4 regions of the Photobacterium sp. CCB-ST2H9 genome follow, and region 2 is predicted to be linked to each of the others. Evidence: predicted binding sites of a transcription regulator. Region 2 holds the regulator's gene; each other region holds the start of a gene.

What was found. Region 2 encodes PurR, which represses purine synthesis genes. Its sites were predicted from a motif close to TNANGNAAACGTTTNCNTNA; they were not measured.
Region 1: the regulator PurR is predicted to act here: its motif matches at 1,994-2,013, upstream of glyA (serine hydroxymethyltransferase).
Region 3: the regulator PurR is predicted to act here: its motif matches at 2,625-2,644, upstream of L4174_RS09205 (phosphoribosylaminoimidazolesuccinocarboxamide synthase).
Region 4: the regulator PurR is predicted to act here: its motif matches at 2,160-2,179, upstream of purE (5-(carboxyamino)imidazole ribonucleotide mutase).

Annotation. Positions count from the first base shown of each region.
Region 1 covers NZ_CP100425.1:2,667,687-2,673,070, reverse strand. Annotated here, with positions in the region: gene L4174_RS12390 (hypothetical protein) at 227-1,018, shown strand; gene L4174_RS12385 (YitT family protein) at 1,019-1,645, opposite strand; gene glyA (serine hydroxymethyltransferase) at 2,146-3,396, shown strand; gene nrdR (transcriptional regulator NrdR) at 3,547-3,996, shown strand; gene ribD (bifunctional diaminohydroxyphosphoribosylaminopyrimidine deaminase/5-amino-6-(5-phosphoribosylamino)uracil reductase RibD) at 4,003-5,130, shown strand; gene L4174_RS12365 (riboflavin synthase) at 5,148-5,384, shown strand, end outside.
Region 2 covers NZ_CP100425.1:1,557,504-1,562,887, forward strand. Annotated here, with positions in the region: gene L4174_RS07455 (hypothetical protein) at 79-471, opposite strand; gene L4174_RS07460 (TfoX/Sxy family DNA transformation protein) at 661-1,272, opposite strand; cyclic di-GMP riboswitch class I at 1,404-1,507, opposite strand; gene purR (HTH-type transcriptional repressor PurR) at 1,716-2,726, opposite strand; gene L4174_RS07470 (heme ABC transporter ATP-binding protein) at 3,072-3,893, opposite strand; gene L4174_RS07475 (iron ABC transporter permease) at 3,890-4,876, opposite strand; gene L4174_RS07480 (hemin ABC transporter substrate-binding protein) at 4,962-5,384, opposite strand, start outside.
Region 3 covers NZ_CP100425.1:1,978,983-1,984,366, reverse strand. Annotated here, with positions in the region: gene L4174_RS09210 (methyl-accepting chemotaxis protein) at 1-1,198, opposite strand, end outside; gene L4174_RS09205 (phosphoribosylaminoimidazolesuccinocarboxamide synthase) at 1,414-2,517, opposite strand; gene L4174_RS09200 (ATP-dependent helicase) at 2,724-5,105, shown strand; gene L4174_RS09195 (TetR/AcrR family transcriptional regulator) at 5,065-5,384, opposite strand, start outside.
Region 4 covers NZ_CP100425.1:3,526,552-3,531,935, forward strand. Annotated here, with positions in the region: gene aroE (shikimate dehydrogenase) at 1-536, opposite strand, end outside; gene hemF (oxygen-dependent coproporphyrinogen oxidase) at 583-1,485, opposite strand; gene tsaC (L-threonylcarbamoyladenylate synthase type 1 TsaC) at 1,493-2,050, opposite strand; gene purE (5-(carboxyamino)imidazole ribonucleotide mutase) at 2,248-2,736, shown strand; gene L4174_RS16265 (5-(carboxyamino)imidazole ribonucleotide synthase) at 2,739-3,860, shown strand; gene L4174_RS16270 (type I DNA topoisomerase) at 3,907-4,497, opposite strand; gene L4174_RS16275 (DUF494 family protein) at 4,530-5,003, opposite strand; gene dprA (DNA-processing protein DprA) at 5,006-5,384, opposite strand, start outside.

The DNA of each region.
Region 1 (5,384 bases), 1.1 Mb from region 2:
GCAAGAATTTCCGGAGACGTACAATGTCTCCGACTGCTGCAGCCCCGGCCTTGTCCGGGGCTGTGCTTTTTTTGATGTACTCTGATTGTGAAGCGGTCTCTGATTGTTGATTTGATCATTTAATATCCAATTTTCTCTGTCGCATTGTTGCCTTAGGCTGTCTTCGCGGATATCGGAATGACGCAACGGCCGAAAGTTTATTTCAATGTCTGCAAGGAGAGTCATCATGAAACGCGTGTCCCTGTCGACTTATGGCGGCCTTGCCATCTCCGTACTGACAGCTGCGGCAGTGGTGATCGTCGTTGCACCTTTGATGTCGAAACTGATTCACTCAAATCCGAAGTTTTTTCCCTTTTCTGTCCTCCCGATTTCTTCAGAAATATGGTCATACTGGCCATGGCTGGCAGCAGCGGCGGTTTTTGCTCAGATTCTGAGTCTGAAGCTGCTGACAAAGTCCGCTTTCCTGGGGAAGTGTCTGGTCCTGTTCGCAACAGTGGTACTTTTTCCGCTGGGGCTGATTTTCCATATTTGCTATTGGGCTGATGCGCAGCGCTGGCGGCTGCGGCAGGTACAGGATGTGAAATCTGAACTGAAGCCGGAAAACCCGCAATTTGGTTTTTGCGATGAAGATCCGCTGGCCTTCGGACTGGCTGGGGTCGGGATTCTGATGATGATTGTGGGGATGCCTTTAGGCGGCCTGGCTGTGCTGGCAGGTCTGGTTATTTTTGCCCGGAATCTGGCCGGGAAAAAGAAAACGGCACTGATGGTTACGCCTGAAGCGTTGTTTATCACCCCCAATCCCTGGCTTGGTTGCTATCGCATTCCTTTTTCTCAGATTTCTGCGGTATCCATGGTGAAAAATCAGCTGAAACTTCAGGTTGAGTGTGCGGAAGGGAAGCCTTTGCAGCTCGCGGTAAATATCAATGCGCTGGATCGCGACTTACGCCGTCAGGCAAAAGATGTCTTGCTGGACAAGCTGGCTCATGCCGGTTTGCTGCATGAGCCAGTCGTTGTGTAATCAGTCGTTCGTCACGGCCGCGGTGGCTTTGCCATCGTGATACCGGCCTGGTTTGTGGTTCATGGCCAGAACCAGGTTCAGCATCACAGCGCCCAGCAGTGACAACAGCAGAATAGTCGGTGTCATCAGGAAATAAGAGCAAATCAGAATGCAGATATCGATGCCCATCTGAAGCTTGCCTGCTGAAATGCCGAATTTTTCCTGCAGATAAAGCACCAATACGTTAAACCCGCCCAGGCTGGTGTTATGCCTGAACAGAATCAACATTCCCAATCCCATCAGCAAGCCGCCAATCACGGCACAGTAAACCGGATCAAACTGGCTGATAGCCACCACATGGTGCAGGTTGTCTGTAATGACTGAAACCAGCGCTCCACAGCACACACTGGTCAGTGCAAAGCTGCGGTTCATGCGGAACCAGGCCATGATGTAAAACGGAATATTCGCGACAAAGTACAGCTGACCGAAACTGAAATCTGTAAAGTGGGTCATCAGCAGCGCTAAGCCGGTTGTTCCGCCTGTCAGTAAGTTTGCCTGTTGTAAGAAAAAAACGCCTTGCGCGACAATGAATGTGCCAGTCAGAATGGCAATCAGGTTTTCTTTGCGAGAGTGGCCGCGGTGTTTCAATCGATACCTCCAAAAAATACCCCTCTGATACTGCGTGACGTCAATGCGACGGCACAGGAGGGGAAATGCGCGCGATATGTTATAGCGTGGCTGGAAAAAATGAATCCCGGAGCTGAAGGTAAAGAAATACAGTTTGTAATTTAAAATTTACGGTTTTGTAAATCATTATTTTCGCATTATGGTTGCGTTCACATTTTACGATGTAATTTTTTTGATGGATGTTTGTGCAAACTTGAAAGAAATTCATCTTCCAGATGAGAAAAACGAACAAAAAAGGGGATAAAAAAACGATTTCGGGGCTATCTGAAAAGGAGTATTTTCGCTAAAATGCCGACTTATCTGCTGGCGTGACGAAAACGTTTGCGTTGCCGTGGTGTCTGGGCTTGTGTTTTCAGCACCAATCGGGAAAAATGCAGATTATTTCCCGTTGACCTAAGAGTCTGACCTTGTCAGATACTTAGGTGAGCGAATTTGAGAACTATCTGAGTCAGGAGAGACTGATGCTAAAGCGTGACATGAATATTGCTGATTATGACGCGGAACTGTTTGCGGCCATTCAGGAAGAAACAGCCCGTCAGGAAGAGCACATTGAGCTGATTGCTTCTGAGAACTACACCAGCCCGCGTGTAATGGAAGCCCAGGGTTCACAACTGACCAACAAATACGCAGAAGGTTACCCGGGTAAGCGTTACTACGGCGGTTGTGAGTATGTAGATAAAGCTGAGCAACTGGCAATTGATCGTGCATGCCAGCTGTTTGGTGCTGAATACGCGAATGTTCAGCCACACTCAGGTTCTCAGGCAAACAGTGCGGTTTACATGGCCCTGCTGAATGCCGGCGATACCGTTCTGGGCATGAGCCTGGCACACGGTGGTCACCTGACTCACGGTTCTCCTGTGAACTTCTCCGGTAAGCTGTACAACATCATTCCTTATGGTATCGATGAGCAAGGTCAGATTGACTACGCAGAAGTGGAAGCGCTGGCGCTGGAACACAAGCCGAAAATGATCATCGGTGGTTTCTCTGCTTACTCTCAGATTGTTGACTGGAAGCGCATGCGTGAAATCGCAGACAAAGTTGGTGCTTACTTCTTTGTTGATATGGCGCACGTTGCAGGTCTGGTTGCTGCGGGTGTTTACCCGAACCCTGTACCGCACGCACATGTAGTGACCACAACAACGCACAAAACACTGGCTGGTCCTCGCGGCGGTCTGATCCTGTCAAATGCAGGTGAAGAGCTGTACAAGAAACTGAATTCAGCCGTTTTCCCTGGCGGTCAGGGCGGCCCGCTAATGCATGTCATCGCAGCCAAAGCCGTTGCGTTCAAAGAAGCAATGGAGCCTGAGTTCCAAGCTTACCAGCAGCGTGTTGTCGATAACGCCAAAGCCATGGTGGGTCAGTTCCTGGAGCGTGGCTACAAGATCGTTTCCGGCGGTACCGAGAACCATCTGTTCCTGGTTGACCTGATTGATAAGAACATTACAGGTAAAGAAGCTGATGCCGCGCTGGGTGCAGCGAACATCACTGTGAACAAGAACAGTGTACCTAACGATCCTCGCAGTCCTTTCGTGACTTCAGGTATCCGCATCGGTACACCAGCGATCACCCGTCGCGGTTTCACGACGGAAGACGCGAAAGCACTGGCGAACTGGATCTGTGACGTGCTGGACAACATCGAGAGCCAGGACGTGATCGATGCAACTAAAGCGAAAGTGCTGGATATCTGTAAGCGTCTGCCAGTTTACGCGTAAGCAGGTCAGGCTGAATACAGACCAACATTTAGGTCAGAATAGTGAAACGGCATCCATCGGATGCCGTTTTTGTTGATAAAAAATTTAGCTTTGCGCCTCTCAAGTCAGTTGATTTGGGTTACACTGAGTCGACGAAATTGAGGAGGCAAGATGCATTGTCCGTTTTGTGGTGCCAATGACACCAAAGTAATCGATTCCCGTCTGGTCGCTGACGGTCATCAGGTCCGGCGCCGTCGTCAGTGCCTGGCGTGCAGCGAGCGTTATACAACTTTTGAAACCGCTGAACTGGTGATGCCGCATGTCATTAAAACCAATGGCAGCCGGGAGCCGTTTAACGAAGACAAGCTGCGTGGTGGCATTGAACGTGCACTGGAAAAACGTCCGGTCAGTGCAGATGACATTGAACGAGCGATCAATACGATAAAATCCCGCTTGCGTGCGACCGGAGAGCGCGAAGTAAAATCCGATATGATCGGCAACCTGGTGATGGATGCGCTGATCGAACTGGATAAAGTCGCCTATATTCGTTTTGCCTCTGTGTACCGTTCGTTCGAAGACATCCGGGAATTTGGTGAAGCGATCGCCAAACTGGAAAAATAATTCAAGATGTTTACACCGACCGATCACGCCATGATGCGTCGCGCCATCAGTCTGGCCCGGCGTGGCCGTTTCACCACTGCCCCTAATCCGAATGTCGGCTGCGTCATCGTGAAAGATGACACTGTGATTGGTGAAGGTTTTCACTATCGTGCCGGGGAGCCGCATGCGGAAGTCTTTGCACTGCGTGCTGCCGGGGAAAACGCCCGGGGCGCAACGGCATATGTCACGCTGGAGCCTTGCTCCCACTACGGCAGAACACCGCCCTGTGCAGAAGCGCTGATTGCGGCTGGGGTTTCCCGGGTGGTCTGCGCTATGGTTGATCCGAATCCGCAGGTTGCAGGCCGGGGTGTCGCCATGCTCAGAGACGCCGGAATTGAAGTCGAAACAGGATTGCTGGAAGCTGATGCACTGGCACTCAATCCGGGCTTTATCAAACGCATGAAAACGGGGTTGCCCTATGTTCAGCTCAAGCTGGCTGCCAGTCTTGACGGCAGAACAGCATTGGCCAATGGCGCCAGCCAGTGGATCACCGGTCCTGAAGCCAGAGCGGATGTTCAGCGATTTCGTGCGCAGTCAGGTGCGATTCTGTCGACCAGTGCCACAGTTCTGGCGGATAACCCGTCTTTGAATGTTCGCTGGCAGGAGCTGGGGGAACGGACGCAATCTGAATATCCTCAGCCTGAATTGCGACAGCCGGTCCGGGTGATTATCGACAGTCAGAATCGTCTTCAGCCCACACAACGTTTGTTTTCTCTGCCGGGGAAAGTGCTGCTGGCCCGCGGGCAGGCAGATACGCTTTCATGGCCGGAAAATGTCTCACAGCTGGTTGTCCCGGTGCAGGAGAATGGTCAGCTGGATCTGACGGCGCTGATGCAGGCATTGGCCCGTCAGGATATCAATCATCTCTGGGTAGAAGCAGGCGCCGGTCTGGCCGGTGCTTTAGTTCGTGCCGGGCTGGTGGATGAGTTGATCCTGTATCAGGCCCCGAAACTGATGGGCAGCGACAGCCGCGGCCTGATGGATTTGCACGGCCTGTCTGCGATGTCAGAAGTGCCGTCACTGGTTCTGAAGGACGTTCGGATGGTCGGGCAGGATATTCGCATTCGCGGCAGTATCAAAACACCTGCGCCGTAGAGTAAGGAAGTATTAGGATGTTTACAGGTATTATTGAAGCTGTTGGCACGATTCAGGCGCTGACAGTGAAAGGGCAGGATATTTCCGTCACGGTGAACAGTGGCCGGCTGGATCTGTCTGATGTCAAGCTGGGTGACAGTATTGCCACCAACGGCGTCTGTCTGACCGTGGTGGCCCTCACCGGTCAAGGGTATGTTGCAGATGTCTCACTGGAGACACTGAACCGGACTGCTTTTAAAGATTACAAACCGGGA
Region 2 (5,384 bases):
GGAGAAAGCGGTTTATCATACCGACCGTTCAGATCCGGACAAATTTCAGAAATGGGGGGATTGATTTAGCTTTTGTGATCAGTTGATTGAAAGTTGTACAGTACGCGCAACCGGCTGATTGGTGAGTGAGCTGCGAGTATTGGTATCCAGCACCAGATATGTACTGGCGATGAGCTGCAACAGGGCAAGCAGGATGGTTTTGCCAATGTGATAGTTTCGATACCAGTATTTACGGGCTTTGATTTTCAGGATCAGGCCCCAGCTAATCAGCAGAATGTTGATTACAGAGGCAACCAGGCAAGAGGGAAGCAGGTTACTTTCCGTGCCGGTTGGTGTGTGCGCAAAGATGAGCAGAACGGCAGAAGGAAGCAAACTGATAAAGACCAGGTAGCGCATCAGTTTTGGCCATTTGTGGAATTTATCTTTGAAAATTGTGTCAGTCTGGCCCGGAAACGGCGTAGATGAGCGCATATGACCTCCTTTCTGATGCAAAACATACATTCTAAAGGCGGCGAAGCTGAAGAAAAGTTAACTGATGGAATTGTTATTAATGTTTGTGAGGTTTGTCTGTTTTTTACACAGCCCTGACAGGGTGCCAGGGCTAAAGCAGGTTATTTAAAGCCAGTGCAAATCGCTGCACTGGCAAAATAATCTGAATACTTAGTGATGAGCGCCAGAATTGACTTCTAGTTTGGACAGGAGCTCATTTCGACGTTGTGGGGTAATCACAGACCAGTGTTTTCCACTGACTGCGCCTTCTAACGCCCAAAGCAAATCCAGACTCAATGACTCGTGATGAGATTCCTGCAGCGCCTGAAAAGCACCGATAGCACCAACTTCAAACAGCTGATCTACAGAGTTGATGCCTGCTTTCTTGAGCATACGCTCATTGGCAAGGCGAAGATTTGGCAGATCTTTAATGCGGTTAGGGCTAGCCTGCATTTTTTTCTCTTTGTCAGCCTGTGCTGCATTAAGAGAAACTTCAGCGTGCTCCAGAATGACTTCTGGGGTTTCCCACCAGTTTTCCGGAATGGCATAGTGTTTTGTGACGACAGGAAAACCGCGTTTTTGATAAACGTACGGTTTGAGGCCAGCTTGTTTAAAGGTTTCTTCATTTTTCGCGTTAGCGCGCAGATGCAGCTTGTCGCTAACAACCAGAGCAAACATCGTTTCACCTGCGAAAATGCCAAAACCGCCAAACATTGAGCGAGATTTAATCTGGCCAAATTTCTCAAATAAACGAATTGAATCTTTCAGTAGTGGTTTGTCCATGCTTCTTTTCTCGGTTAGAAATTTCAACAAAAGAAGTCACCAAACAACGGAGCGAGGATTCAATTGTGCATAAGATTATGAGTCTTTTGTCATAAGAATGACAAAAGTGTCCCATAAACTTCACTTCATCCATCGGCAACCCCGCTACCATGAGTAATAACTTTATCACTAAGTCATTGCTTTTAGGCCGGAAGCTTTGCGTCCCATCCTTTCAGATGGTTTGCCTTGTTCGTGACTGTTTAATCATATATCAATAAGACAAATTTGATATCGATCGCACAAAAAATTGTGATACTCTTCGCAATAAAAATCGTATAAATTTTACAGAAACTAACTGATTATCCCATCAATTCCTCTGTAGCGTAGTAATATTCCATATAAACATAGCCGATATGGGTGTTTATATCGGCTGTTTATCAATATATGTAGGTTAATATCGTTTTTTATGGATGTGTTATTTTTTTGACGGAACGGCGAACCACGAGCTCAGGATTGATCTCAAAAGTCTGAAATTCATGGTTTTTATCTTTCACGCGTTCCATCAGAATTTCCACCGCAGTCTTGCCTAAACGGCGTTTTGGCTGGTGGATTGTTGTCAGAGGCGGTGAAAAGTACGGGGCCAGATCAATATTGTCATAGCCAATAATTGAAATATCATTTGGTACATTGATCCCTGCTTGTTCAAATGTACTGATTAAGGCCATTGCCATAATGTCATTGAAGCAGAAAATAGCAGTTGGACGCTCTTTCATGGCAATAAAAGCATTGGCTGCATCTACGGCAGATTCACATTCGAAATCACCTTCAATGATCCAGTTTTCATTGACCGTCAGACCAGCTTCGCTCATGGCTTTATGGAAACCTTTCAGCCGCTCACGGCAGGTAGATTTATCTTTCTGGCCGGAAAGACAACCAATTTTAGTGTGTCCATTGTCAATAAAATGACGAGTGGCAAGATAACCGCCAAGTTCTGCATTATCCTGAATATTATCTGTTTTTGGGCGTGCAGGACCCCAGTCCATGATAACCATGGGCAGATCAGGCTGTCGCTCTAACTGTTCCAGCAGTTGATCATCCAGATCAGAACACATCACCAGCAGACCATCCACACGCTTTTCAGAAAGCATGCGCAGGTAATCCTTCTGTTTGGCCAGATTACCTTCGGTGTTGCATAAAATCAGCGTATAACCGGATTTATAGCAGTACTCTTCAACGCCATGCACCAACTCGGCAAAGAATGGGTTGGTCGATTTTGTCACCAGCATGCCGATGGTGCTGGTTGTATTACATTTCAGGCTGCGCGCGACGGCGCTTGGCGCGTAGTTCAATTCTTCAACTGCCGCCAACACTTTTTTCTGTGTTGCTTCCGCTACGAAGCGGGTTTTGTTGATCACGTGTGAGACTGTGGTAGTAGATACACCTGCCATACGTGCAACATCTTTAATGGTTGCCATAATTGTTCTTCTAGTCTTCAGGCCCTGATCAGGGTCTTTTCATATTTGCCAGACGCTAAAACGCCGCTTCTCTGCGAGGATAGCGGCGGGAAATGAGTGGCTCAGGCCGAGTGGTAACAATACCTTACACCGATATGAAGTCTGACTTTCTATTGCTATTTATTTCATCGGTTAATCGCTTGCGCTCACATTCTACAAGGACTCACGCACAGTGCAACGTTTCTCTTGAAATGTGAGGGGAATCTTGATGCAGCTCAAGAATACTGGCAACTTGAAAGTTGTTTCAGTCTTTACATTGTAAGTGCTGTGCAAGGGCAACGGCTCCGCGATGCCCTTGCAGGAGGTTCAGGCTGAAAGGACGATCGGAAAGTGCCCGCGGGGGTGAGATTCGATGATCACCGGGGAACCATAAACGGAGCTGATATTCTCGGTGGTCAGGGTATGCCAGGCATCACCGTCTGCTTGTATCTTCCCCTTATTCAGCAATACCAGTCTGTCTGCGTATTCAGCCGCAAGATTGAGGTCATGAATGACCAGGATGACGGCGGCTCCTTTACGGGCCATATCTTTTGCCAGTTTCAGGCAACTGTGCTGGTGGGCAAGATCTAAAGCTGAAGTCGGTTCGTCCAGCATCAGAATGCACTGGTCTTTAGCATTGCTGAGCTGAGCCAGTACACGGGCAAAATGAACACGTTGTTTCTCGCCGCCTGAGAGGGTGGGGTACTGACGCTGGCTCAGGTGACAGATCCCAACAGCCGTCATGCATTCCCGGGTAATTCGGAGACAATCTGTGCGCTTCAAACCAAGTGGCATACAGCCAAATTCAACGACCTCCTGCGCAGTAAAACCAAAAGACAGGCTGCTGTGCTGAGGAAGTACACCCAAGTGTTTGGCCAGCAGGGATGGCTGCCAGTCGCTGTGCTTTTGACCAAAATAGTATACATCACCTTTGGCACCAATTTCGCCGCAAAGCACTTTGAGTAAAGTACTTTTACCGGCACCATTCGGGCCGAGTAAAGCTGTTAACTCTCCGCTGCGGAAACTGATGTTCAGCTGATCCAGTAACGTTTTACCGCCAAGTTGTAGTGATAAACCCTCGGCTGAAAGCACCGGTGATTGCTGTTTTTCGTGCCGGGGGCGAAGGGGGCGAACGATATGATGAATCATTGTAAACGGCCTTTTTGTTTCAGTAGCAGAGCTATAAAGAACGGTGCTCCCAGTAAAGCGGTGATGATACCGACCGGCAGTTCGGCAGGTGCGGCAATAACACGGGCCAGCATGTCGGCAACCAGTAAGATAAGTGCCCCCAGTAAAGCCGAGAGTGGCAGTAATGTTTTGTGATTCGGGCCTGCCAGCATACGGCCGAGATGCGGCACAATCAGACCGACGAAGCCAATCACGCCGGATAAGGAGACAGCGACACCCACACCAGCGGCGCAAAATAAAATCAGCAATCGTTTTAAAGACTGGACCTGAATGCCGAGATGTTTTGCTTCTGCTTCGCCCAGTAATAAAGCGTTGAGTGCATTGGATCTGCGATCAAATTGCCAGAACAGGAATGCCAGGGCAGAAAATGCCAGCGTGATGCCCGGCCAGGTAGCACCCGCCAGAGAACCCATGGACCAGAGTGACAGGTCGCGCAGCGCCTGATCGTCCGCAAAGAAATTCAGCAGTCCCAGTGCCGCACCTGAGAGTGCACTGATTGCAACACCTGCCAGCAGCATCACCGTCACGGAAGTGCCGGTCTTATCTGTGCCAAGGGCGTATACGATCCAGGTTGTCAGGGCGCCGCCAAGAAAAGCAAAAACCGGTACTGTCCCCAGCGTTAAAAGTAATGGAAAAGATGCTGCCATTGAGCTGAACAGGACAATGGCCGAAGCGGCGCCAAGGCTTGCACCGCCAGCGACCCCGATAATGCCCGGATCGGCCAGCGGGTTTCGAAACAGTCCCTGCATGACCGTGCCACAGAGCGCCAGAACTGCACCAATCGCGATACACAGCAGTGTGCGTGGTAAACGGACTTGCTGAATGATGAGTGCAATGTGCGGTGCGACATGATCCTGTCCCGGAAGCAGTGACAGCCAGACATCGGCGTAACTGATCGACATGGGGCCGACAACGATGGAAGAGGCAATGGCAAGTAACAGCATGGCAAAAACGGCGGGCAGTAAGGCAGTGGCTGGCAAACGCTGTCTGGTAAAGGTACGGCTGCGGTTCAAAGTTGTTGTCATAAGTTTACTGGCCATACAGTGTCTGATTCAGCCGCTCTGCTTCTTCGAGAGTTTTGAGGTTTAACCCGCCGATGAGTGCGGTACCATCCACTGTGATAATGGTTTTGTTTTGGCCGGCAGGTGTTGCAGCAAGCAACGGCAGTGTTTTCAGCAAGCCATCTTTGCCGCCAATTGACTGACTGGTATGCGTGCTGAGTAGGATCACATCGGGTTGCATTTCAACCATTGCTTCTGATGACAGTGGCTTATAAGCATCAATTTGGATCGCGGCTGGATTTAAACCGCCTGCGAGCTGAATCAGGGTATTTGCTGTTGTGTTGCTGCCACCGACCATTGGCGCTCTTCCGCCGTGAATGGTCAGAAACAGGATACGTTTTCTGCTTTTCTGGTTTGCAAGTCGCTGCTCAATCACAGAAATCCGATGTTG
Region 3 (5,384 bases), 420 kb from region 2:
CGTTGTCAGCGACATTGGCAGAAGTGGAAGCCATTTCATTCATGGCCGTGGCCAGTTGTTCCAGTTGCTGCAGCTGGCGGTTCATGGCTTCTGCGGAACGATTCGCACCCTCTGCGGTGAGTTCCGTGCCTTGCATGATGTCGCGGCTTAAGGTTTGTGAACGGATAATCTGTTGCTGCATCCGTTCTGCAAACTGATTAAAGCTTTGTGCCAAAGTGGCAAATTCTGGTTCAGCATCGGTGTTGAGACGCTGTGTCAGATCAGCCTGACCGGAAGAGATGTTTCTCATGGCCTGGTTAATCACGTCCAGTGGACGCATCAGGCGTTTCACCATCAGGAAAACTGCTACACAGCCAAATGCAATGAACAGCAGTGAATACACAATCGCATTTTGCTTAATTTGGTTCACGGCCGCAAAAGCGATGTCTTTTTTCAGTACAGCACCAATATACAGATTCTGACCATCTACTTTATGGAAGCTGACGTTCACAGATTCGTTATCCAGCTCAGTATCAATGGGTTTGTCTGATACCTTTAATCCCGGATAAGTTTCAGACAGTATTTTACCGTTATTCTTCTTATCCGGGTGGGCAATGATGGTGTCTTTGCCAGATATCAGGAAAAGATAACCTGCATCAAACAGGGAGGCCTGGTTGATGAGGCTGGCCATTTTACTCATGCTGACGTCGAAGAAAATGGCGCCTGCAAATTTACCGCTTTGTTTGATTGGCGCAGCAAAAGAAACCAGAATTTCATTGGTGACTGAATCGCGGTAGGCGGATGTGATGATCATATGCCCGGCGTCTCTGGCCTGTGTATACCAGGGGCGTTTGCGAGGATCCCAGCCTGCGGAAGGCTGCCAGCTTGGATCACTGATGATGTAGGAGCCATCTTTCTCGAAACCGACACCAGTCAGTTCAAAAGTGTTTGCTAAAACGGATTGACCGATAACGGTACGAATGTTTTCAGGAGAGAAATTTTGTTCGACAAGGCTGGTTGTCATATTTGCTAATTTGGTACGGCTGGCGATCTCGGTGACCAGCGTTTGGTTCACGCCGGAAACGATCTCATTGATGCTGCTGCTGACTAACTTGTTGACATCATCTCTGGTGTGAACGTACTGGATACCTGAAAGTAATACTAAGGCGGCGAACAGTATTGCCGACGAAGTGGCAACGATCTTGTGGCTAAACTTCATTGGGTCCCTCAACTACTGCTTTGAATGTTTTTGTCCTTCTATTGTCGTCCCGCAGCAAAAAAGCCTTAATAGCGAAAATTTGTATTTGTGATGCATGAATGTTTTTTGAGAATCATTTTGTGAGGAATAATACATTTGACGCTAGTGAAGAATATTGTGCGGATTGAAAAGGGCAGCCGAAGCTGCCCTGAAAGTATACAACGAGAGGAATATTGTCAGTCGATTAGGCTATATTCATTGCGCAGGACTGTGATGATTTCTTCTTTGGGATTACCACCCAGGACAATTTTCTTGCCGGTAATCTTTTCAGCAATACCTGTATAAATGCGGGACACCTGCATCAGTACTTCTTTCGGCAATGCGTTATCACGTGCTAGTGCCTCACGTTCATTCATACGATCTTTATTCAGCAGAATATCCGGATCCGGGAAGTGGTTCAGCAGTAACTGCCGGAAGTCTTCTTTTGAGTTTTCAACAATCTGACCTTCACGGTAAGCCGGGCCGTCCCAGATACGGGAAGAGTCCGGCGTGCCAACTTCGTCCATATAGATCATTTTTTCTTTACCACTGGCATCGGTGACATAGCCGAATTCGAACTTGGTATCGACAAAAATCTGATCCAGTTGAGCCAGGGCATCACTGATCACGCCAAAACCTTGTTTCAGCAGCGTTTCGTAATGGTCTATGTCTTCAAGTTTACTGAAGTTGAAGGCTTTGAAATTGTTCAGCAGATCGTTGCGGGTGACATTGACATCATCAACCGCAGGCACACCCGGAATACCGTGCAGGATGCCTTTTGTAGATGGGGTGATCAGTAACTCTGGCAGTTTCTGATCTTTTTGCAGACCATCCGGGACTGCAATGCCGCAAAACTCACGGTCGCCATTGGCATATGCGCGCCACATTGAACCCGTAATATACTGACGACAAATGGCTTCTACTTTGATTGGACGCGCTTTCTGCACTATCCAGACGAAGGGGTGCGGGATATCCAGAATATGGCTGTCTGCCAGACCCTGCTCACGGAACAGGCGGAACCAGTGGTTTGAAATCGCATTCAGGGCGGCACCTTTTCCCGGAACGCCTTTCAGGCCGCCTTCACCGTGCCAGATACAGTCGAATGCAGAAATGCGATCGCTGATGACCATAATTGCCAGCGGGGCATCCGGGCTGACATCATAGCCTTTCTCCTGGATCAGGCGGCGGCTGTCAGCTTCAGTCAGCCAGTAAACGGAGCGTACTTTACCGCTGTGAACCGGCTGGTCGGTACGGATTGGGAGATCATCATTTACAGCGAGAACTTGATCAGCAAGGCTCATGGTGAAGTTCCTATTTCAAGAGTCAATTCGATGAAAATTACTGGCAGGGGGCGAAACCTCCTGTTGGCGAGGCAGATAATAGCAGAAGTCATTTTGCCTTTCAGCAAAAAAGCAAACGTTTGCCTTGGTGTTTTTCTGACTGATGGTTAATCCGGCAATCCCTGAAAATTCAGCAGAAATCGCAAAGACAGAGCAGAGGTTCGTGTATGGGACGAAATTATGGCAAAATCGCGTCCCTTCATCTTTCAGGCCACGGCGTATTCAACATGCATTTTACTTCTGAACAGCAGCGTTTTATTCAGCATGAAGAAGGAAATGCCTTATGTATTGCCGGTGCAGGCACAGGTAAAACAACGACGCTGGTTGGCCTGATTCAGTCACAGCTTCTCAAGCGGCCAGCCCAGGAAATGCTGGTGCTGATGTTCAACAGTGATATCCGGCGTGACTTTCAGCGGAAGCTGGCGCAGGCGGGTGTTGAACAGCCTGTGCCCGTGCATACCTTTCACAGTTTTTGTCTGAGTGTGCTGAACCAGTCCGGTTATCTGGCGGAATCGGGCTTCAGAGTCGATTTCAACCCGGGTGAAAACGATAAAAGTCTGGCAAAGCAGGTGCTGCGACAAATGGCCGGCAAAGAAACGGCTTACAGCAAGCAGCAGCAACTGAAAGAGCCGAAAACGCTGGAATTGCTGCTGAGTTTTGTGGGGCTGGTGAAAGCGCATATGCTGCCACCGGCTGAAGTCTTTGCGATGGCCGGAATTAACAGCGATTACCGTTTTATTCTGCAGGCTTTTCAGGCCTTTGAGCATTTACGGCAGGCACAGCGGTTGCTGTTTTTTGACGATTGGCTGGTCACCGTGGTTGGTCTGCTGGAACAAAATATCAGCCTGAGGGCGCGTTATCAGCATCAGTGTCGGCTTTTGGTTGTGGATGAATTTCAGGACATCAACAATGCACAGTACCGCCTGCTGAAACTGTTACTCGGGGACGGCTGCCAGCTGGTGGCTGTCGGCGATGTGGATCAGTGTATTTACACCTGGCGGGGCAGTGCGCCTCAGTTTATGCTCAACTTTGAGCGGGACTTCGCACCTGCGACTGTCTATACCCTGTCTCAGACCTTTCGTTTCGGGCACAGTCTGGCCTTGGCTGCCAGTCATTTGATTGCACATAACCAGGCCCGTTTTTCTGATTTTCTGACGGTTCCTTCGGAGGCTGTGTCAGATACGCAGGTCAGCCTGACTGGTTCGCCACGTCAGGTCGGAGAAATTGTGACCGCAATACAGACACACCTTGAGCAAGGCGGCAAGCCGGGCGATGTGGCGATTCTGGTCCGGCGCTGGTCCCAGACGTTGCTGTTTGAACTGGCGTTTCTCAGCAAACAAATTCCATACCAGATGCCAGTGCCGTCTGTCCTGGCCAACAGCAGGGAAGTCCGGTTGCTGATGGAAGTCATGCAGCTTGCTGTGGGACGTTTTGAACAGATGGCTGATCAGGATCGTTCGACGCTGATGTTCAGTCTGATGTCGTTTCCGCATTGTTATGTGCCGAATAAGGAACTGAAACCGCTGTGTGACCAGCTGGCGAAAATGAACAGCAAGGCCTGGACCGGGTTTGCAGAACGTCATGGTCAAGCGAACCCGAATCTCAAACTGGACAATCTGATTGAGCGGCTGGATTTACTGGGGCGTCTGCAACGCAAAGGTAGCCAGAAGGCGTTTGACGTTTTTGAGCAGTATCGCCGGGAAAGCGGGCTGGACAGCTGGATATGGAAAACAGAAGCAACAGCCAGTGAAATCGAAGAAGCGATTGACCGGCTGGATGCGGTTTCAACCGTACTGGAAACGATGGACCAACGGTGTGAAAAAGCGCTGCAATATTTCGAATTTTATTCGGCTCAGTCCAGACAGGTCAGTACGGAGCGAAGCGCACAGCCAGCGCAATCCGAAAGTATCCAGGTGACCACAATTTTCCGGGCAAAAGGATGTGAGTATGACCGGGTCTATCTGCCGTTTTGGGATAAAGATGCGTTCCCTTACCGTAACCCCGCGGCGACAGACATGAAAACAGATCAGGAAGAAGAGCGACGTCTCGCTTATGTGGCACTGACCCGTGCGAAAGATTTTGCCGCTGTGTATTACACAGATACAGAAAAAAAAGGGAAGCGCAATGCCAGCGCTTTTGTCAGAGAAGCGGCGATCGAACTGGCCGGAAGCATCGGGCCGTTGTTATACCAAGCCGGAGATTTACCTGCAGCCGGGACGCCAGTGACAGAAAAATATTATGCGAGGGTGGGGCGGACAGAAGATGTGCCTGCTCCGAAACAGCCAGAGCAAGCCCGGAGTGATACCAGCCGGGTTGCGGTGAACCCGGGTATCGCCGGATACAGTTATCGCTGGGCGATTGAACAGCCGTTACCGGAGAATGCTGAAAAAGTGATTCGTTCACTGGTCAGAACGAAAAATGCCCGATATCTGGACACTGAAATCACCCGTTTGCTGCGAGAACTGGAAAAAGCGCAGTCCGGTAAGCAATCTGTGCTCGAAAAACGCCTCATTGCTGTGGCGCATGCGCGTCGTCAGGCGCTTCGCTGAGCTGTAACACCTGCAGTTTTCGTTGTAACTGATGCAGCATGACGGATGCATCAGGCTCAGTTGCGTTCAGCCCGGAAACTAAAGTCATGAAGTAACAATCCATCATCACGGCAGCCATATCCGGGTTGTGGTTCTCTTCCTGAGCAAAAAGCTGATGACGAAAGGCATCCAGCTGCTGCTCAAATTCTTCCTGCTGCCAGATTAATTCTCTGAATAACTCCCGGCTGAAGTCGGCTTCACTGCAGTAAAAAGCGTACAGATGGTTTGCGTAGTGGATGA
Region 4 (5,384 bases), 1.6 Mb from region 2:
TCAAGTGCGTTTGCAGAAACCTTTCCGTGCGAGGCAAACAACGCGGCCAGTGCTTCAGCTTTGGAAAGGGTACGGTTGGTCACCGTCAGGCTGGCAGGTTCCTGAGCCAGCAAAGGCAGAATCACGCCGCGGGCAGCACCACCGGCGCCCACCAGCAGGATGCGCTTGCCTTTCATCTCAACCTGATTGCGCAGCAAGTCCTGCACCAAACCTTCACCATCAGTGTTATCACCAAGGATCCCGCCGTCATCCAGCTTTTTTAAGGTATTGACCGCACCCGCCAGACGGGCACGTTCAGTCAGCTGCGTCGCATAGCTAAAAGCCTGCTCTTTAAAAGGAACCGTGATATTGCAGCCACGGCCGCCACCGGCAAAGAACTGACTGGCTGCTGCCTGAAAGCCATCCAGCGGCACCAATTGCGCTTCGTATGTCATCTCCTGAGCGGTCTGACGCGCAAACAGCGTATGAATGAAAGGCGATTTACTCTGGGCAATCGGGTTGCCGAACACAACGTATTTATCCGCGTCCTGACTCATGGCTGCAATTTCTTCCTTAACTTAAAGTTGCTTTCTTCTGTCTGGATTACCACTCACGCGGAGTGAGGTAATCGTACAAACGAGCTTCCTGAGAACCCGGCTCTGGCTGGTAACAATACTCCCAGCGTGCCAGAGGGGGCATCGACATCAGAATGGATTCGGTGCGCCCGCCGCTCTGTAAGCCAAACAGCGTACCGCGGTCATACACCAGATTAAACTCAACATAGCGGCCACGGCGATACAACTGGAACTCACGCTCGCGTGAACCGTATGGGGTAGGGGCACGCTTTTCAACGATTGGCAGATAAGCGTCCAGATAACCCAGACCAACCGCCTGCATGTAAGCAAAGCTTTTCTCAAAACCCCACTGATTCAAGTCATCAAAGAACAGACCACCCACACCCCGGGTTTCCTGACGATGCGGCAGGAAGAAATATTTATCGCACCAGGCTTTGTGTGCTGCATAGACATCATCACCAAAAGGAGCACACAGGTCTTTGGCGACCTGATGCCAGTGCCGGCAGTCTTCCTCAAACGGATAGAAAGGCGTCAGGTCGAACCCGCCGCCAAACCACCAGACCGGATCTTCACCCTCTTTCTCGGCAATAAAGAAGCGGACATTGGCATGCGACGTCGGGATATAAGGGTTTTTCGGATGGATCACCAGAGAAACGCCCATGGCCTCAAAACGACGGCCAGCCAGCTCCGGACGATGTGCGGTGGCTGAGGCTGGCATCTGCGCCCCGTAAACATGTGAAAAGTTCACACCACCTTGCTCAAAGACTGCACCATCACGGAGTACCCGGCTGCGACCACCGCCGCCTTCTTCACGATCCCAGCTGTCTTCCACAAAACGGGCCTCACCATCCTGTGCTTCCAGCGCCTGGCAGATTTTATCCTGTAGATCGAGTAAGAACGCCTTCACGGCGTGTTTATTGACGTCTTGCATGCGTATGTTATCCCTGTCGGAAAATTTGTCCTGTGGCAGCATCGCGAATTTCGGACGGATTGTCACGGCCACCCGTCTCACCGTGCAAAATTGTCTTCAGATGCGCTCCGAGTTGTGATTCCACTTCCTGCACATTGCGGCAAGGCGGCTCACCGGTCAGATTTGCGCTGGTCGATGTCAGTGGTTTCCCGAACGCCCGGCACAGCTGCTGCACCAACGGATGATCCGTCACCCGGACCGCAATCGTTGAAAACTGCCCTGTCAGAAACGACGGAACACCCGGTTTGGTTGGCATCACCCAAGTGACCGGGCCCGGCCAGGAGGCAAAAATCAGGGCCTTCTGGTCTTCAGTCAACTGGCTGTCATCCACATAAGGTGCGAGCTGAGCATAATCGGCCGCGATCAGAATCAGGCCTTTCTCTACCGGGCGCTGTTTCAATGCCAGCAGTTTGGCAACAGCCTCTGGGTTATCCGGATCGCATCCGACACCAAACACGGCTTCAGTCGGGTAGGCAATCACTTCACCTTGCTCGAGCGCGGTGACGACTTGGCTTAAATTATCCACACTATCCTCAATGTGTTGTCGCCGGATCAATGCGATGGCGACGGCTGATTTTCACTGGCTGCTATTTTAACCGAATCCCAGCGAACTGCACCTATTGCGCACCAGAGCGCGACGCAAACGTTTTCCTTAAGGAAAAATCTCCGTATAATGCGCCGCAAACCCTCTTGCCTGATTAACATGACCCTAAGGAGTTCGGGATGAAAGTCGGTATTATTATGGGCTCAAAATCTGACTGGCCAACCATGCAACACGCAGCTGAAATGCTGGATCGCTTTAATATTGCGTACGAAACCCGTGTGGTTTCCGCACACCGGACTCCACACCTGCTGGCTGAATATGCCGAAACCGCTCATCAGCGTGGTCTTTCAGTGATTATCGCAGGTGCCGGCGGCGCTGCACATCTGCCGGGCATGACTGCCGCATTCACCAGTCTGCCGGTCCTGGGCGTCCCGGTGCAGTCCCGCGCCCTGAAAGGCATGGATTCCCTGCTGTCGATTGTACAAATGCCCAAAGGGGTTGCTGTCGGCACATTAGCTATCGGGGAAGCCGGTGCAGCCAATGCCGGCCTCTTGGCAGCCCAGATTATCGGTACCCAGGATGCAACAGTCATGGCCGCTATTGATGCATTCCGTAAAGAACAGACCGACACCGTCCTGAGCCAGCCGGATCCATCTGAGGACGCATAACCATGAAGAAGGTTCTGGTACTGGGCGCGGGTCAGCTGGCCCGCATGATGGCACTGGCTGGTGCTCCCTTGAATATCGAAGTCATGGCCTATGACGTGAATAACGGTCAGGTCGTCCATCCGCTGACGCTGGCACCGGTGCTGTCCGGACTGAACAATGCCATCGGTTATGCTGATGTCATTACCGCTGAATTTGAGCATGTACCGCATGATGTGCTGGATGCCTGCGAGGCCAGCGGTAAACTCAAACCCAATGCAGCCGCCATCAAAGCCGGTGGCGACCGCAGGATTGAAAAAGCTCTGCTGGATCAGGCTGGCGTGGCCAATGCCAGATACCAGTTGATCAGCACAGAAGCAGATTTGGCGCTGGCTGCAGAAACGATCGGCCTGCCACTGGTGCTGAAAAGCGCACTGGGCGGCTATGACGGGAAAGGTCAGTGGCGCCTGAAAACAACGGAGCAGATCCCGGCCATCTGGCAGGACATTGCCGATTTCCTGACCCACGCACCGGAACAATCTATTGTTGCAGAGGCTTTTGTCCCTTTTCAGCGCGAAGTGTCGATGATCGGTGCGCGGAATGCAGCGGGAGATACCGCCATCTATCCGCTGACTGAAAACGTTCATACCGACGGCGTGCTCAGCCGCTCTCTGGCACTGGAAGAGCAGGGGGCTTTACAACAGCAAGCGGAGATGATGTTCAACGCCGTCGCTGCAACCCTGGATTATGTCGGCGTCCTCGCCATTGAGTTCTTTGACGTGAACGGCCAGCTGCTGATCAATGAAATTGCCCCGAGAGTACATAACTCGGGCCACTGGACGCAGCAAGGTGCAGATACCTGCCAGTTTGAGAACCACCTGCGGGCGGTCTGCGATCTGCCTCTGGGCAGCACAACACAGACTCGCAGCACAGTGATGCTCAATATTCTGGGAGAAGATACACTGCCGGCGGCGGTTCTCACCATTCCGGGCTGCCATCTCCACTGGTACGGAAAGGAAAAACGTCCGGGCCGTAAGATGGGCCACATCAATGTCACTGCAGCCAGTCATCCTGAACTGGTGCAGACACTGAACCAACTGGCTCAGATACTGCCTGCTGACAGTTTCCCGGTGGTCCGCCTCGGCTAAACCCTTTCCCCTGATATGTAAAAAGCCAGCAGAGCTGGCTTTTTCTTTAAATGTCATCCGCCTCAGAGGACGGCGTCGTTTCCGGTTCCGACTGATAATGACCGCATTTCCGATCGGCACACTGCAGTTTAGTGCCCCGGGCCAGCTTCTTCTCGATCAGCAAGCCGAAACCGCATTGCTCACAATGGCCGGGAACCGGCTGAAAATTGATCGCAAACCGGCAGGACGGATACTGATCACAGGCATAGAAGCGCTTGCCGTACCGGGATTTTCGCTCAACCAAATGTCCTGTTTTACACTCAGGACAAGTCATGTGGGTCTCTTCGGCCTTCTTCTCGGGCGAAGCCAGATAGTGGCAAGCCGGATACGCACTGCAGCCAATAAACATTCCGTAGCGGCCCTGGCGCAACACCAGCTCGCTGCCACAATCCGGACATGGCTGTCCCAGAGGTTTTACGATATGGCCGTCATTATGGTGCAAAGGCTTGATATAATCGCAAGCCGGGTATGCACTGCATCCCAGAAACGGACCATGTTTTCCGTGCCGTATGAACAGAGCCGCCCCGCATTGTGGGCAGGGCGTCTCATTGTGAGCAGGGTGGGTTGAAAACAATTCAGGATTAATCTTACTGGCCATACGTCAGGCCTTATCTCCTGTGAAAGTGGCGATTAATGCAGATAGCCGTCTTCTGCGCCGTACAGCAATTCTTCCATCTGGCTGTAGGCACTTTCGTTACCTGGTGCATTAAAGAGCACCATCAGAATAATCCACTTCAGATCATCGAGCACAAATTCGGCAGTTTCCAGCTCCATCACCCGGTCAATGACCATTTCGCGCGTTTCAGAGCTCAGCACATGGATCTGCTCAAGGTAGGTCAGAAAACCACGGCAGGCGACGTCCAGACGGTTCATCTCTTCCAGGGTATAAATACGGATTGATGTGACCGCACTGGTATTCATGTACGGTGTGTGGTCTGTATCCTGTAATGCCGCGAGTTTCTCCAGCCAGGTCAGAGCCTTATAGATATCTTCCTGATGAAAGCCCGCACGCAGCAACTCTTCAGACAATTCGTCCTGATCCACCATTAACTCAGCGTCGCTGTGAATATAGGTTTCAAACAGGTACATGAGTATATCCATCATGACTAGCCCCTCCTCGTTCTGATATAGCCACCGGGCACTGAAGTGACAACCCCTTGCAACTCTAACTCCAGCAGTTGCGTCATGACCTCATGAACTGGTTGTGCACAGCGTTCAGCAACCACATCTACGGGTGTTGCTTCATTGCCTACGTTAGCCAACACCGCATTAAATGGCAATTGCTCATTTTCAGGATGTGGCAGCGATACGCTCAATTGACTACTTTTTGCACAGCGGGTGAGTATCCCCACCTCCTCAAAGATATCGACCGGACTTTCCACCAGTTTAGCACCGGATTTTATCAAGGCGTTACAACCTTTGCTTCCGGGTGCATAAATCGACCCGGGCAGAGCAAAAACATCGCGATTCTGCTCCAGCGCATAG